One region of the Peribacillus sp. CSMR9 genome, then DNA from elsewhere that is predicted to be linked to it. Evidence: riboswitches for the same ligand, from Rfam matches in the RefSeq annotation. Region 1 holds a riboswitch; the other holds the start of a gene.
What was found. Region 1 has a riboswitch for S-adenosylmethionine ahead of N9I19_RS20175 (methionine biosynthesis PLP-dependent protein). Riboswitches for the same ligand answer to the same signal wherever they lie in the genome.

Region 2: it holds a riboswitch for S-adenosylmethionine, as region 1 does, so the genes downstream of both, N9I19_RS09390 (Na+/H+ antiporter NhaC family protein) here and N9I19_RS20175 (methionine biosynthesis PLP-dependent protein) in region 1, are expected to answer to the same signal.

What each region holds. Positions count from the first base shown of each region.
Region 1 covers NZ_JAOPHO010000063.1:7,533-15,671, reverse strand. Annotated here, with positions in the region: gene N9I19_RS20195 (PucR family transcriptional regulator) at 1-574, shown strand, start outside; gene N9I19_RS20190 (ABC transporter ATP-binding protein) at 699-1,844, shown strand; gene N9I19_RS20185 (hypothetical protein) at 1,911-2,153, opposite strand; gene fumC (class II fumarate hydratase) at 2,263-3,645, opposite strand; SAM riboswitch class I at 3,981-4,094, shown strand; gene N9I19_RS20175 (methionine biosynthesis PLP-dependent protein) at 4,182-5,294, shown strand; gene metC (cystathionine beta-lyase) at 5,291-6,472, shown strand; gene N9I19_RS20165 (type B 50S ribosomal protein L31) at 6,583-6,831, opposite strand; gene N9I19_RS20160 (ABC transporter ATP-binding protein) at 6,968-8,139, opposite strand, start outside.
Region 2 covers NZ_JAOPHO010000014.1:11,043-19,181, reverse strand. Annotated here, with positions in the region: gene N9I19_RS09405 (chromate transporter) at 1-474, shown strand, start outside; gene N9I19_RS09400 (chromate transporter) at 546-1,091, shown strand; gene N9I19_RS25215 (hypothetical protein) at 1,231-1,353, shown strand; gene N9I19_RS09390 (Na+/H+ antiporter NhaC family protein) at 1,562-2,878, opposite strand; SAM riboswitch class I at 3,071-3,178, opposite strand; gene N9I19_RS09385 (SOS response-associated peptidase) at 3,502-4,173, opposite strand; gene N9I19_RS09380 (hypothetical protein) at 4,234-4,389, opposite strand; partial or broken gene gltS (sodium/glutamate symporter) at 4,667-5,872, opposite strand; gene hutG (formimidoylglutamase) at 5,902-6,858, opposite strand; gene N9I19_RS09365 (LysR family transcriptional regulator) at 6,982-7,881, shown strand; gene ggt (gamma-glutamyltransferase) at 8,047-8,139, opposite strand, start outside.

The sequences.
Region 1 (8,139 bases):
CTCCGATTTTGAAGACGCCTTCCTCGCTTTCGTTCCATCTGACGCAGCCATTGTCTGGGAAAATGAAACGGCAGGAATCTTAATTGAAACGGACAAGGATGAATCTTTATCAAATAAAGAACTAATCGCCATTTCTTCCACGCTTGAAAGTGACTTTTATGTAAAGACCCGAATGTTCACCGGGCGCTTTCACCCAGTAAATCAATACCTGCATCATCATAGGAATCAGGAGAAAAAATGTTTTGATTTGGCACAAGTACATCTGCCGGATCTAAAGGTGGCTGATTTGGCAGACATCATCCCCCATTCTTTAATAAATGACCTATCCGTTACGAATTCAAAGTGGTATATCAATGAGATTCTCGGCAAGACCAAACAGGATACTGAACTTATCAAAACGATTAAAACGTATATCGAATGTAACTCCAATGCTACCTATGCCGCCAAACAGCTTTATATACATCGGAACAGCTTACAATACCGGATAGATAAATTCACTGAAAGAACTGGTCTCGATATTAGAAACTTTCGTCACGCCTTGACCGCGTACTTGATTATATTAATGAATGATTAATTTTCATCAAAAACAGGGATCATCATCCATTTTTGTGCAATGTGCCCATACTTTTTTCTAAACTGATAGCTTAGACTATAGTTAATTAGTACAAGTAATCAGGAGTTTAAAAGGGGGATTTTTCATGGCAGAGTTAATATTAGATCATATATTCAAGATTTATGATAAAAAGGTAACGGCTGTTAAAGACTTCAACCTTCGTGTTGCCGATAAGGAATTCATAGTTTTTGTGGGACCTTCAGGTTGCGGTAAATCGACGACATTAAGGATGATTGCCGGACTGGAAGACATTTCCCAAGGGGATTTATATATAGACGGCAAGCGAGTCAATGATGTCCCTCCGAAAGATCGTGATATTGCGATGGTTTTCCAGAACTACGCCTTATATCCCCATATGTCCGTCTATGACAATATGGCATTTGGATTGAAGCTCAGGAAAACACCAAAAGCGGAAATCAAGCAAAGGGTCAATGATGCTGCAAGGATCCTCGGACTTGAAGAGCTGCTAAACAGGAAACCTAAAGCCCTTTCCGGTGGTCAGCGCCAGCGTGTGGCACTTGGCCGTGCAATTGTAAGGGACGCAAAGGTTTTTTTGATGGATGAGCCACTATCCAATCTCGACGCAAAGCTGCGGGTTCAAATGCGGGCGGAAATCGCTAAACTACATAAACGGCTGGACACCACGACGATATATGTCACACATGACCAAACAGAGGCAATGACAATGGCGACACGTCTTGTCGTAATGAAAGATGGTATCATCCAACAGGTCGGTGCACCAAAGGACGTTTACGAGAAACCCATTAACGTTTTCGTCGGCGGTTTTATCGGATCGCCTGCCATGAACTTCTTCACCGGAACATTAAAAGAAGGCACGATTAAAATTGGTGCACAAACGCTAGAAATACCAGAATTGAAGATGAAAATGCTGCGTGATCAAGGATATGTCGGAAAAGATATAATCCTTGGCATCCGTCCGGAGGATTTCCATAATGAAGGAGTTTACTTCACGGAGTCCCCAAACACAACATTCACAACCCAAATTGATGTAGCCGAGCTCATGGGCGCGGAGATCATGCTTTACTCCACATTAGAGGGGCAGGACTTCGTCGCACGGGTCGATGCCAAGAATATTATCCAGGCAGGCGAGAAAATCAAACTTGCCCTTGACATGAATAAAGCCCACTTTTTCGATAAAGGGACCGAACATCGCATTTTAGTTGAAGAAGATGAACAGATGCAGGAAAGCATGAAGTTATCTGCTAATTAAACGCAAAAAGACCCGTTCATGAATGGGTCTTTTTCGTTTATTCAAATAATATCTAAGGGGCAAATCCTATTCCTGGACCAAAACCACTTCATCATGTCCGCATTCAGAGCATTTCATGAGATGCGGGCATTGGCCTTTTTGAAGGGATTGAGGGTATCCGTCGTTTTCTTTAAGTGTGTCGATATCCATATAAGCACTGTAATCATCAGCGTAATCCATGAATTTCCCTTTATCATCAAGATCACTGCTGCACTCCGGGCAATTTACATGAATTTTTCTTAGACCGTTGCAAAGCGGGCATAAAGACATTGTTTTTCCTCCTGTCCCCGATACTTATGATTTCATTATTTGCTGATTCCATTATTTTAACATATGGGAACACCCTCCCTAAAACCAACGGGAGGGCACTCCTATGCAATTATTTATTAACCATGTCAGCAGGATCTACCCATGCTTTGAATTCAGCTTCCGTCAGGAATTCTAATTTCAACGCCGCTTCTTTTAACGTAGAGTTGTCCTTGAATGCAGTTTTGGCGATCTTGGCTGCTTTTTCATAACCAATATGCGGGTTCAATGCTGTTACCAACATAAGTGAACGGTCTACATTTTCTTTGATTTTATCTTCATTTGCAGTGATGCCAACTGCACAATTAATGTTGAAAGAGTGAATGCCTTCCGTCAATAATTTCACCGTTTGCAGGAAGTTATAGATGATGACTGGTTTGAATACATTCAGTTCAAAGTTACCTTGGCTTGCTGCAAAGCCAATCGTAGCATCGTTACCCACGATTTGTGTCGCAATCATGGTAAGCGCTTCACTTTGTGTAGGATTGACTTTACCTGGCATGATGGAGCTGCCTGGCTCGTTTTCAGGAATGGCAATTTCGCCGATTCCGCTTCTAGGGCCACTTGCCAGCCATCTGACATCGTTCGCAATTTTCATTAAATCCGCTGCCAATGCTTTCAACGCACCGTGTGCGTAGACGATTTCGTTATGGCTTGTCAATGCATGGAACTTATTATCCGAAGTGACGAAGGGATGTCCTGTATCTGCTGCAATTTGTTTGGCCGAAAGTCCTGGGAATTCTTTTTTTGTATTGATTCCCGTTCCTACAGCCGTTCCGCCTAGGGCCAGGTTCAATAATTTTTGGCTGCTTTCCTGAATCATCGCGAGATCTTTATCGAGCATCGCTTTCCAACCGGAAATTTCTTGTCCCAAAGTCAGTGGTGTTGCATCTTGAAGATGTGTCCGGCCAATTTTCACGACATCCCAAAATTCTTTTTCTTTTGAATCGAAAGTATCACGAAGTGCTTTGATGGCAGGAACCAATTTTTCAGCGACTTCCATAAAGGCTGCAATATGCATGGCGGTCGGGAAAGTATCATTGGAGCTTTGTGCCTTGTTAACGTCATCATTCGGGTGAAGGGTTTCGGATTCACCATTTTCTTTTAACCATTCATTCCCTTTGTTAGCGACCACTTCATTCACGTTCATATTACTTTGCGTACCGCTTCCCGTTTGCCAAACTACAAGTGGGAAATGTTCATCAAGCGTACCTTCAAGGATTTCGTCGCAAATCTTAACGATGGCATTCTTTTTAACCTCCGAAAGATCGCCAAGATCAAAGTTCACCTTTGCCGCAGCTTGTTTAACGTATGCAAATGCACGAACTAATTCAATCGGCATTTTTTCGTTACCGATTTTGAAATTGTTACGGCTTCTCTCCGTTTGTGCACCCCAATATTTATCGGCAGGAACTTTCACTTCACCCATCGTATCTCGTTCGATTCTGTATTCCATGTGTTCTCCTCCTATTGTTTGCACTATTCATCGAAGACATATGTATATGAAATGAATAATGTCATATTATTCTTTCTCTCTATACATTGTACAAACTTTATTTTTTTAATGCAAAAATAACCGGCCAAGCCTCCCCCTTTTTCTTTAAAATCCATTTAATATCGTGTTTATCCCTGGACCCATGCAAATTTTGGATATTCTTTTTAGACACATAAAGTGTTGACACCGCTAGTCTCCAATTGCCCTATTCATGAAAATCAAAGCACTATCATCCAAAATGTTCTTGACAGTATTTTATATATATAGTAAATTCAAAAGAAATTGAATAATCTAAACTCTTATCGAGAGAGGTAGAGGGAATGGCCCGATGACACCTCAGCAACCTTCATTTGTTTCAAACCAATGAAAAGGTGCTAATTCCACAAGTTTGTGAACTTGGAAGATAAGAAGAATGACTCGTCCCTATTTAATCAAAGTCTTCTTCTTAAAGAAGACTTTTTTTTATTTTATTTAACTAAAAAGGAGCAGTGAAAACTATGTACAAAACTGAAACATATCTTGCTCAATTAGGAAATCGCAGTGAAACGGCGACAGGAACAGTCAATCCGCCAGTATACTTTTCAACAGCTTTTCGCCATGAAGGAATCGGCCAATCGACTGGATTTGATTATACAAGGACAGGTAATCCTACACGCCAACTATTGGAACGATCCATCGCCGATCTGGAAAAAGGCGACCAAGGGTATGCCTGCAGTTCAGGAATGGCAGCCATTTCTACTATACTGGCCTTATTTAAATCAGATGATGCATGGATTGTCAGCGAAGATCTTTATGGCGGTACATATCGTCTGTTGGAACAAGGGTTTAAGAAATGGGGATTGAAGTGCGACTATGTGAACACTTGTTGTTTGGAGGATATTGAAAAAGCCATCACTCCTCACACGAAAGCCATCTTCATCGAAACTCCCACTAACCCTCTAATGCAGCAAACGGACATTAGCGCCGTTGCAGCATTGGCCAAACGATTTAATTTATTGTTAATCGTTGATAACACCTTTTACACGCCTCTTATTCAACAACCCATCCTGCTTGGAGCAGATATTGTGATCCACAGTGCAACCAAGTATCTCGGTGGTCATAATGATGTGCTCGCTGGACTGATCGTTGCTAGCGGCGCTGAATTATGTGATGCACTTGCCTTCCATCATAATGGCATGGGAGCTGTCTTGAGCCCCTTTGATTCCTGGCTGTTGATGCGCGGAATGAAAACCCTGGCATTGCGGATGGAACGTCATGAAAAGAATGCCAAGATACTTGTAGATTACTTGTCGGAACATGATTGTGTTACAGATGTATTGTATCCCGGTAGAGGAGGCATGATTTCATTCCGTATCATTGATGAAGCGGCGGTCAACCCATTTTTACAATCACTCTCATTGATTTCGTTTGCAGAAAGCCTTGGAGGGGTTGAAAGCTTCATCACCTATCCTGCTACACAAACACATGCCGATATACCGCTTGAAGTCAGAACGGCGAACGGGGTTTGCAATCGCCTGCTGCGCTTCTCCGTCGGCATTGAAGACAGCGAAGATTTGATCCAGGACTTACAGCAAGCATTCGCACATGTAAAAAGGGAGGCACTACGATGACCACTCATGATTTCAGCTTTGAAACCAAATTACTTCATAATCAACATAAATTCGATCCTGCAACAGGCGGTGTGAGCGTCCCCATTCAGCACGCATCCACTTTCCATCAATCCGATATCGATCAATTCGGCAAATATGATTACAGCAGAAGCGGGAACCCAACTCGCGGAGCACTGGAAGATATCATTGCCGAACTTGAGGAAGGCACTCACGGTTTTGCCTTTTCATCAGGTATGGCAGCCATTTCAACAGCTTTCCTGCTGTTGTCTGCCGGAGACCATATCGTCATTTCCGAAGATGTGTATGGCGGTACGTTCAGGATGGTCACAAACGTTTTGACGCGTTTCAATATTGAGCATACATTCGTTGACATGACGGACCTTGAAAGCATTAAAGCGGCCATTCAGCCAAATACGAGAGCCATATACATCGAAACGCCTTCAAATCCATTACTTAAAGTGACCGATATTAAAGCAGTATGTGATATCGCGAAAAAAGCCGGTGCCTTAAGTTTTGTTGATAATACATTCTTGACCCCAGCATTACAAAAACCACTGAATCTGGGCGCTGATGTTGTCCTTCATAGCGCAACGAAATTTTTATCCGGTCATAGTGATGTGATAGCTGGACTAGCCGTAGTAAAAGATCCGGATTTGGCAGTAAGACTCGGTTCCCTCCAAAACTCCTTTGGAGCGGTTCTTGGTGTACAGGACGCCTGGCTTGTAATGAGAGGTCTGAAAACCTTGTCCGTTAGAATGGAACACTCCCAAAAAGGGGCAGAAAAGATTGCCGCCTACTTAAATGAGCAGCCTTTGGTGAAAAAGGTTTATTATCCTGGCCTGGCCGATCATCCACAGCACGAAATCCAGCAAGGCCAGTCGCTTGGTGCAGGGGCGGTCCTATCATTTGAATTGGAAAGCGAAGAAGTCTTCCGCTCTTTCGTGAACACTGTCGAGCTTCCTGTCTTTGCCGTAAGCCTTGGAGCGGTCGAATCGATTTTATCCTACCCGGCCAAAATGTCCCATGCTGCCATGCCTGCTGATGAAAGGGAAAAGCGAGGCATCACGAACAGCTTGCTCCGCCTCTCTGTCGGACTTGAAAATCCGGACGATCTAATCAAGGATTTCGATGTTGCCCTCGTAAATATTACAAAAGGGGAAGCAATTGCTGCAAAATGATTAAAGGATGGGTGCCTCATAAATTATGGGCACCCACTAGTTTGCATCATTTTAATTCTTTTTCAATCTATTAATAAATAAAGGCCAACGATTTCTCGATGGCCTCTCTTTCATTTCTTCATATTATATTTATCCAAAAAGCGGTCCACCCGTCCGCCTTTTTCAGCAAACTTCTGCTTTCCAGTATAAAAAGGGTGGGTATCTGAACTGATCTCCACTTTTAATAACGGATACGTTTGCCCATCTTCCCACTCGATCGTTTCATTGGACGTTTTCGTGGAACCTGTCAAAAATTTATAACCACTGTTGGTATCCATAAATACTACTTGTCGATAATCGGGATGAATTTCTTGTTTCACTATTATCACCTCATTGTTAATATGGGTATACCTTAAACGTAATGATTACTATTATCAATCATTTTGCTTGAAGGTGCCAATAACCGGCACCTCCTTATAGTTTAATCTTGATTATCCATACTTATTCAATTGTGCTTCAACCGGCCATCCCGTTATGCGGACCTGCCTGCAGTTCATACATTTGAAAATACTTCCCTTTTAATTCCATTAATTCTTCATGTGTACCTTGCTCGGAAATCCGCCCTTTATCCAGTACAAGAATTTGGTCGGCATTTTTAATCGTGGAAAGTCTATGTGCAATGATAAAGGTCGTTCTCCCTTTTTTCAGCACATCCATTCCCTCCTGGATAATTGCCTCGGTTTCAGTGTCGATGCTTGCAGTCGCTTCATCCAATATCAGAATCGCCGGATTGAATGCAAGAGCACGTGCAAAAGAGATGAGCTGCCGCTGTCCAGAAGATAACGTTCCTCCTTTTTCAATCACGGGTTCATCCAGCCCTAAAGGAAGATGCTTCAGCACTTTGTCCCCTCCTACATCTTTTAATGATTTTTCAACCATTTCCCTTGTGATGCCTTTATGATTCAGACTGATATTGGAAGCGATGGTGCCAGTAAATAAATAGGGATCCTGTAGGACGATTCCCATATGCTCCCTAAGCGTTTGATGGGGGATATCCAAAATATTCCTGCCATCAATTTTGATTTGCCCTTCGCTGCTATCATAAAAACGGAACAGTAAATTCATTATTGAACTTTTTCCTGATCCAGTATGGCCTACTAAAGCGACCGTTTCCCCTTGCTTAGCTGAGAAGGAAATGTCCCTTAACACATATTCATCATCATTATAGCCAAAAGAAACATTTTCAAATTGCACGTTTCCTTTGTATCTGGATATGTTTTCATCACTGACAGCCAATCCCTGTTCATCCAATAAACTGAATGCCCGCTCCCCTGCAACAAGTGCCTGTTCTAGGTTAGCGAACTGATTGACAATTCCGTGAAGCGGATGAAGCAGTCGGCTAATCAAATCAACAATTGCATACATCATTCCTAAAGAAATGGCTGAACTCGCTGTAAGGGAAATCCCGCCGAAATACCAGACGAATGCCATTAGCGCCAAAACCTTAATGACACCAATCAAGTTTCCACCCGTCAACGAATTCAAATGGAGCATTTTATTTTGATAGGAATAATGCTCCCGGTTCAAATTTTCAAATGTTTGCTTCGTTTCCTTTTCACGTCCAAATGCCTGAATGATGCTCATTCCAGAAATGGATTCATTGATCATCCCATTAATATCGCTGACCC
Region 2 (8,139 bases), on a different contig from region 1:
GATGTTTTTGCATTATCTCAGTCTGTACCGGGAGCTGTCGCCGTTAACTCCGCCACCTTTATCGGCCATCGAATTGCGGGAATGAAGGGCGCAATGGCAGCTATGATCGGTGTTACACTTCCTACCTTTTTAATTGTAGTGCTCCTCGGCATTTTGTATTTTTTCATTCAGGATAATCCAAAGGTAGAATCCGCATTCATATCGATTAGAGCTTCCATAGTTGCCATCATCGCCTATGCGGCTATCAAGATAGGAAAAACGGCTATTGTTGACAAATCAACATTAGGTATATTAATAGTGGGGATTCCAATCCTTTTTTTCATTCACCCTGTTTTAGCTATATTAGCAGGCGCGATAGCAGGTGTTGTGACCATCTCTATTAAGAGGAAATTAGGTTACAAAATAAACATGGACCGAAAAGAAAAGAAAGAAGAAGAGAATGATTTCGAATATTTCATGGGTGCAGGCATATAGGTCCATGAAAGGTGGGCGATATTTCCCTGTTATCGGTTTAAACTAATTTTCAAGAAAGCGTGGGATAAATTATGATGGAATTGTGGGAGTTGTTTAGCACCTTCTTTATTATCGGATTTGTATCGTTTGGCGGGGGATACGCCATGATTCCCGTAATAGGATCGGAAGTCTCACAGCATGGTTGGATGACGACACAACAATTTACCGATGTAATCGCCATTTCCGGCATGTCCCCAGGTCCTATCACCACCAATAGTGCCATTCTCGTTGGCTATTCGACTGCTGGATTAGCAGGAGCCATATCATCTGCTCTCGGAATCCTGCTTCCTGCAATTATAGTCATAATCGTTATAGCCACCTTCTTCAGCAAATTGAATCATTATCCAATTATTCAATCGATGTTTTATGGACTAAGACCCATTGTCACTAGTTTAATCCTTTTTGCAGCGATAAGTTTTGCCATTTCCAATCATATGATAGCTATGAACTTTTCATGGCATACGATAAGCTTATTACTTGTTTTTGGATTATCATTATTTGCCTTATTGAAATTACGATGGCATCCAGCTTATGTCCTTATTCTTTCTGGATTAGTTGGTGTTGTCTTCTATTCATAACGACTCATTTTTCCGTTCAACACACTTCCATGTAATCTCTAAATCTTGGACATACTGAAAATATGACTGATCGGTATGGAAACGAAATATTTGTTCAAGTGAAACATTATCAAACAGACATATTTTTTAAAATGGTGCGATGGTACAACCTGAGTTTCGTGATTTTGTGGAAATGAAGGAGGAACGTGGATTTTCCGTCGTTCATCAATATGGACCTGAATTAGGCAGTTATTTTGATGATGGGCAAAAGTTGGTTCCATAAATTAAAGAAATATCAAGCAGGAGAATTCGAATTTATAGTTCAGATGAGGAGCGACTTTGTTACTTTCTAAACATTGATTAGCATTTATCATGCATAAGAGCGAGGATGACTTCGCGTTTTTTATTGTTTTTTTCCTATAGTATTTTAACCATACAAACAACACCCTGAATCCAATGATTCAGGGTGTTGTTTCAAAATTATTCTCATTTTAAGAAGTACGTTTCTTCGCTTCATCATTTCCCGGCTGAAACCGTGGAAAACCAATCAAGATGGCAACGATTCCACAAAGTCCAATAAGTATTGGGTAATATGAATATGGCAAGATGCTTATAGGGGAAATCTTTGCTACCCCTGCTGCAACAAGCAGCTGTGCCCCATATGGAATCAACCCTTGGATGCTACACGCAAAAACGTCAAGTAAGCTCGCCGATTTACGTGGATCAATCCCATATTTCTCGGCAATATTTTTGGCTAGCGGCCCAGCAATGATAATCGAAATCGTATTATTTGCCGTTGAAAGGTTCGTCAAACCAACAAGCCCGGCAATGCTGAATTCCGCTCCTTTTTTTGATTTGCTATTTCGGGTCACAAGGTGGAGTAAATAATCGATGCCACCATTATGTTTGATGACAGCTACCATACCTGCTATTAAAATGGCAAGAAAGGAGATTTCATACATTCCCGCCATTCCTTCCCCAACTTTTTGAATGACACCCAACGGTTGATAACTTCCATCAGCCAAGCCGATAATTCCGGCAAATACGATCCCGATGGAAAGGACCAGAAACACATTCACTCCTGCCAATGCGGTGATCAATACGCAAAGATATGGAACGATCTTCACCCAATTATAAGCATGTTGGGAAATGTCGGCTTGTTCACCCATTGTTAAAATTCCAAGGATGGCACATGTGATGATGGCGGCAGGTAAAACGATGAAAAAATTCACTTTAAACTTATCCTTCATTTTTGTTCCCTGTGTCCGCACTGCAGCGATTGTTGTATCCGAAATGAAGGATAGATTATCCCCAAACATCGCACCACCAATAACGGCCGCCATTGAAAGGGCAAGCGAAATATCTGTTTGCTCACTAATTCCAACCCCAATAGGTGCTAGGGCAACAATCGTTCCCATGCTTGTCCCCATAGATAAAGAAATAAAACAAGCAATAATGAAAATCCCTACCATCAATAGATTTTGCGGAAAAACAGCCAAGGCAAGATTCACTGTTGATTCAACTGCCCCCATGCCATTTGCAACCTTGGAAAAAGCGCCAGCCAAAAGGAAAATGATAACCATTAACATGATATTGGAGTCCCCGGCACCTTTACAGAAGATTTCAACCTTTTCATTGAAAGTCTCTTTCCGATTCATTGCCAATGCAGCTGCTGATGCGATAGAAATCGCAACAATCACCGGAAATGAATAAAAATCTTTAGTGATGATTCCGGAGCCAATAAATAAAATTAAAAAAACGACAAATGGGATCAATGCCCAGGGATTCCCTTTATTGTTTGCACTCATGATGAACACCTCTTTTTATTTTTCGCATGACATATGTCACAGCCTTTATTCTTTTAACAGTTTTTGCAAATAACGCTAATAATAACCTGATATGCCCAATAATGGAATCAACAGCTTTAAAACTGTCGGCATAAAAAAAGACCTCTTCCTTTAAACAACAAGAAGAGGTCTTTTAATTTATAAAAAACGCCCCCCTTATCTTTCAGGCAAAAATTAGCCTGCTGGATTTGGCACAGCACTCCTATTAAGTCTGCTGCCGAGACATCTTCGGGCCAGTCCCTCCGTCTCTCTTGATAAGAAGATCTAAATTATATAATTTATCAAATATTACGATATCCACCAGAAAAGTACCAGACTGGAAACTCGCCGAAACCATCTGAGTTTGTGAAAGTGACATCGAAAGCCATATTGAAAAGCAAATATAAGAGTACAGCATTTTATGTATTTTCGCAAGGTTTAGTTTTAAAGTATTTCACATGTGGACCTTAATATTATAAAGGGCCTTTTACAGGTGCAGTAAATAAGGTTTTTTCAATAATGATTTACTTGTTATACTATGATCCAAATCCTGTCTTTTATCAGGAAGGAACTAAAAATAAAAAGAGGTCTAAAGAAAGGACCTCTCAGCAAATTTGTTGTATTAGGTTAGGTGAATTATTTTTAGTTGAGTTCACATCAGTCGATACCTCAAATGCTTCCATCTGTTCAGGATCGAATGATTTTAAATACTGCTGCAGATATGCAGGATCATTAATGGATGGATTCAACCAATCTTTTTCATCTTCAGGTTTTAGGATGACAGGCATACGATCATGAATGCTGGTCATTAGCTCATTAGGAACGGTCGTTATAACTGAGCACGAATAAATGTTGATGCCCTCTCGAGATTTCCAGGATTCCCAGAGACCGGCCATACCAAATGGAGCATGATTCTTAAGCTTTATTCGCATGGGTATTTTTCGCTCGGGTTCCTTCTTCCACTCATAAAAGGAATCAGCGATTATCAAGCATCGTTTCTTCTTATACGCATTCTTGAAGCTTGCCTTCTCAGCAATGGATTCCGCTCTGGCATTGATCATTTTGTAGCCCACTTTTTCATCTTTTGCCCAAAAAGGAATGAGTCCCCACCGAAGATATCCAAGTCGATTCCTAGCCCCGTCATTAATGACGGATAGCACGGAGTGGGAAGGTGCAATATTGTAACTGAATTGGTATTCTTCATCAAATGATCCTTGAATATCGAACCGGTCTTTTATTTCTTCAATGTCAGTGAAAAGGGTGAAACGTCCGCACATAATATCGCCTACCGTTTTAAGATTTATTACAGTGTAACAAATGGAACGGGCTGGTACAAATCAGCGTTCTAAAATCCTGATGTCGGTAAATGGTTGATTGAATAATTCGCTGGAAATCAAAAGTGTTCCAAGGACCTCTCTTTCATCTTCAGCTTTAATGATTTCCGACAAAATTAAGGTACTGCCATTCCTGACCGTTACATTATATTCATTCATAGGATCCCCCCTCTAATGTTAGATGGTTGTTATTATAAACCAAAAACCTCCAAGTATCATTATTGACCTTTAGCAGAGTCGTGGTTAATCCACTAATGAGGAGCCTAGAGTGGTTCCATTAAACTTGATTACGTTTAAGCTTTATCACCCGAACCAATCCGAGATCCTCATTTCATAGTAAAGGAAGCTTCTAATCTTCCATTTGCATTCAACATAACATATAGATAAAAAAGACTGTCCCTGAATAAAATCAAAGACAGCCTGGTCAGAAGGTTTTTCACTTCAACAAATTTATACTGGTAATGATAATAGGGATAGCAAAAAGGTCGATGAGGAATGCCCCTACGATCGGTACGATAAGAAATGCCCTTCTCGAAGGACCAAATTGACCTGTAATGGCAGACATATTTGCCATTGCGTTGGGAGTTGCCCCTAATCCATGTCCGATAAAGCCACCAACCATGACAGCTGCATCATAATTCTTACCTAGTAATCTGAATAATACCAATGTACCAAGTAGTACTATGAAAAATACCTGGACGAAAACAATTAGAAGCATCGGCAATGCCAAATTGGCCACTTCCCATAGTTTTATGCTCATTAAGGCCATAGATAGAAAGATTCCCAATGTTATGTCTCCGATAAGATCGATGCTTTTCATATCCACAGCTTCTCTTTTAAAACCATCAAGAATATTTCTAACGATAACTGCTACAAACATTGCTCCTACATAGCTCGGCAAAACAAAACCGGTTGAACTCGAGAAAAGCTCTCCTAAGTAAGAACCTGCTGCCATACAGAATGTTATGATCAGAATCTGGATCATGAAGTTTTGGGCGTTGATCCCTTTGGATGAATCTCCGTTCGTTTCCACGGCTGCTGCCACTTCATCATTAATATCCGCTTCGGATGGCTGTAATTTATACTTAGTGATTAAATATTTAACGGATGGACCACCAGCTAACCCGCCTGCAACCAAGCCAAAGGTTGCTGCTGCAAGTCCAATGGATAAAGCGGAACTAACCCCAAGATCTTCAATTGTCCCGCCAAATGCAGTAGCTGCCCCATGGCCTCCTTCCATCGAGATGGGGCCCATTACTACTCCTAATAAAGGCTCTAAATCAAGTATAGTTGCAAGTGAAACTCCTATCATACTCTGAAAAAGAGCCAGGGCGCCACAAGCCAGCCAGTAAATGACGAGCAGTTTCCCACCTAGCTTAACAAGTTTAAAGCTTGCCCCTAACCCTACAGTTGTAAAGAAAGTAAGCATAAAAAGGCTTTGTAAAGTAGTATCCAATGTTAAATTGATCAATCCAGCCTGTCTGAAGATTGTCACAAGTATCGCGAACAATCATCCTCCCACTACTGGAGCCGGTATGCAAAACCTTTTAAGGATGGGGATCTTCCTAATTAACAGTCCACCCGCCAAAAGCAGTGATACGGCGAGAAATAAAGTCGTGATTTGATTTAATTCCAGATTCATCGTATGTCTGCCCCCAGATGTATAATTTATTATTTAAAATGCAGCAATACCTCATTTATTAAATGTGCTGCCAATGTAACGGTTTTATTATTTTCGTCCAACGAAGGATTCACTTCCGCGATATCAAAGGAGAGGATCTTTTCGTTTGATACGACATGCCTAATAATCGCACGGACCAATTTCGGATTCAGTCCAAATGGAGAGGGTGCACTTACCCCTGGTGCGTAGGCTGAATCAATAACGTCAGTACATAATGTAAGAATGATGAAGTCATTTTTTTTAACGAATTCATTTATCCGCTGCTTGGTTTCATTCATTTCGTTCAATGACAGCTCTTCTTCCAATATGTAGTCGACCTTACTCCTCTCAGCAGTTTTAAACAGGGCCTTCGTATTTCCCTGTTTCTGAATTCCGACACATAAATATCCACAACTTTGATCTTCGTCCAAAATCTGTTTAAACATCGTTCCTGATGAACTTTCTTTTTCATAAGGCCTCATATCAAAGTGAGCATCAATATTAATAATCCCCAATCTAGCCTTTGGTCCAACGTATTTCCTTATCCCAAGATAATGACCATAAAGGGTTTCATGTCCTCCGCCAAGTATGATAGGAATCGCTTTACTCTCCAATATCTGGGCAACAGCTGATCCCAGTTGAGCTTGGGCATCCTCCATCTCTGAACCTTCACAGATTACATTTCCAGCATCCACCAGCTCGGTTTGGGGGGATAAATGACATGGTAATTTCGCCAAGGACTGCCTTATATGATCAGGACCCTCTGCAGCACCAATCCTGCCTTTATTTCTTTTGACGCCTTCATCACATTTGAAGCCAATCATTCCAAAGGTTCTGGATGCTTTGGGAGAGGTGTTTAATTCCGAAATCGGTGACAAACGCACTCTTTGGTGGTACCTGAAGCTGTCCATTTCAGAATGGGAATCAACCCTTCCATTCCAATAATCTAAAATCGGTTTATTATACATAATTTCTCCTTTATTAAAAAAATTCTGAAATATCTTTTTTTAAAATTATAATTGAGATAATATATAATTACCAATACAAAATTTTAATATATCTATAGTTTTAAACTATAGAAAGGAGAATATATGGATCTTCGCCAACTACGTTATTTCACTACCGTTGTCCAGGAAAAGAATTACTCTAAAGCTGCTAAAATACTGCATATATCTCAACCTTCCTTAAGTAATGCCATAATGAAATTAGAAAAAGAAGTTGGTTTTCAGCTTTTGGAACGTAATACAAGGGGACTTGAGCTTACGGAAGCAGGGGGGATTTTTTATACGAGATCTGCGGATTTGTTAAGAAGATTCAATAATTTTCAAGTGGAACTTGAGGAGATGAAGCATGTTGGAAGTGGAACAATATCTATAGGTTCCATTGAATCATTCAAAATCTGGTTCCCGAAGATAATCAGGAATTTTAAAATCAATTATCCTAATATTCATTTCAAAGTCAGGGAAATATTGGGGGAAGAAAAGGTTATCGAATCGTTAAATCGGTTTAATGTTCATTTCACCATCACGAACCAGCCAATTAACCATGAGAAAATCATATCTGCACCCCTATACAATGAAAAATTCGTGCTTTTGGTCCATAAAGATGACGAATTAAACGAAAAAGAGTCTATCACTTTCCAAGACCTTGCAAAGAAAGAATTGATCATCAGTACAACTGGATTTCAAACAAGAGATGATATCTTAAAAGCATTCAATAATGAAAAGGAACTTCCCAATATTATTTACGAAATAGAAAGACTTGAAACAGCTTGCAGTTTGGTGGAAGAAGGACTTGGTGTTACAATTTTACCGGAAAGCTATGTAAAATCCGTTACAACAACCGATACTGCAATCCGTGCAATAGAATCTAATTTTTTGGAAAGGACTGTATACCTGGCCTACTTGAAAGATCGATATCTGTCACCTGCGGTATGTAAATTAGTTGAGGAGATACATCGCTTTTTTAATGAGAGTGATAGAAGCGACTAACTAAAAAAGCAAAACTTCACTGAAAAATGCACAAAAAAATATTCCCCTTCTGCACAATGCACAAGGGGAATATCATTAGTCTGGACCGTTTCACTTCCCAATTTCCTTCTTTACATCTTTTTAAAGGAATCCCTGTCTGGACTGGTTATATTAGTCAGGAGGAAATCAATTCGTGACGCTACCATCATCGTCGGGATCTTCAAAATCCGCAGGATCTTTTTCCAATAGTGCCTCTTTGTCTGTTTCGTTCCATTTTGT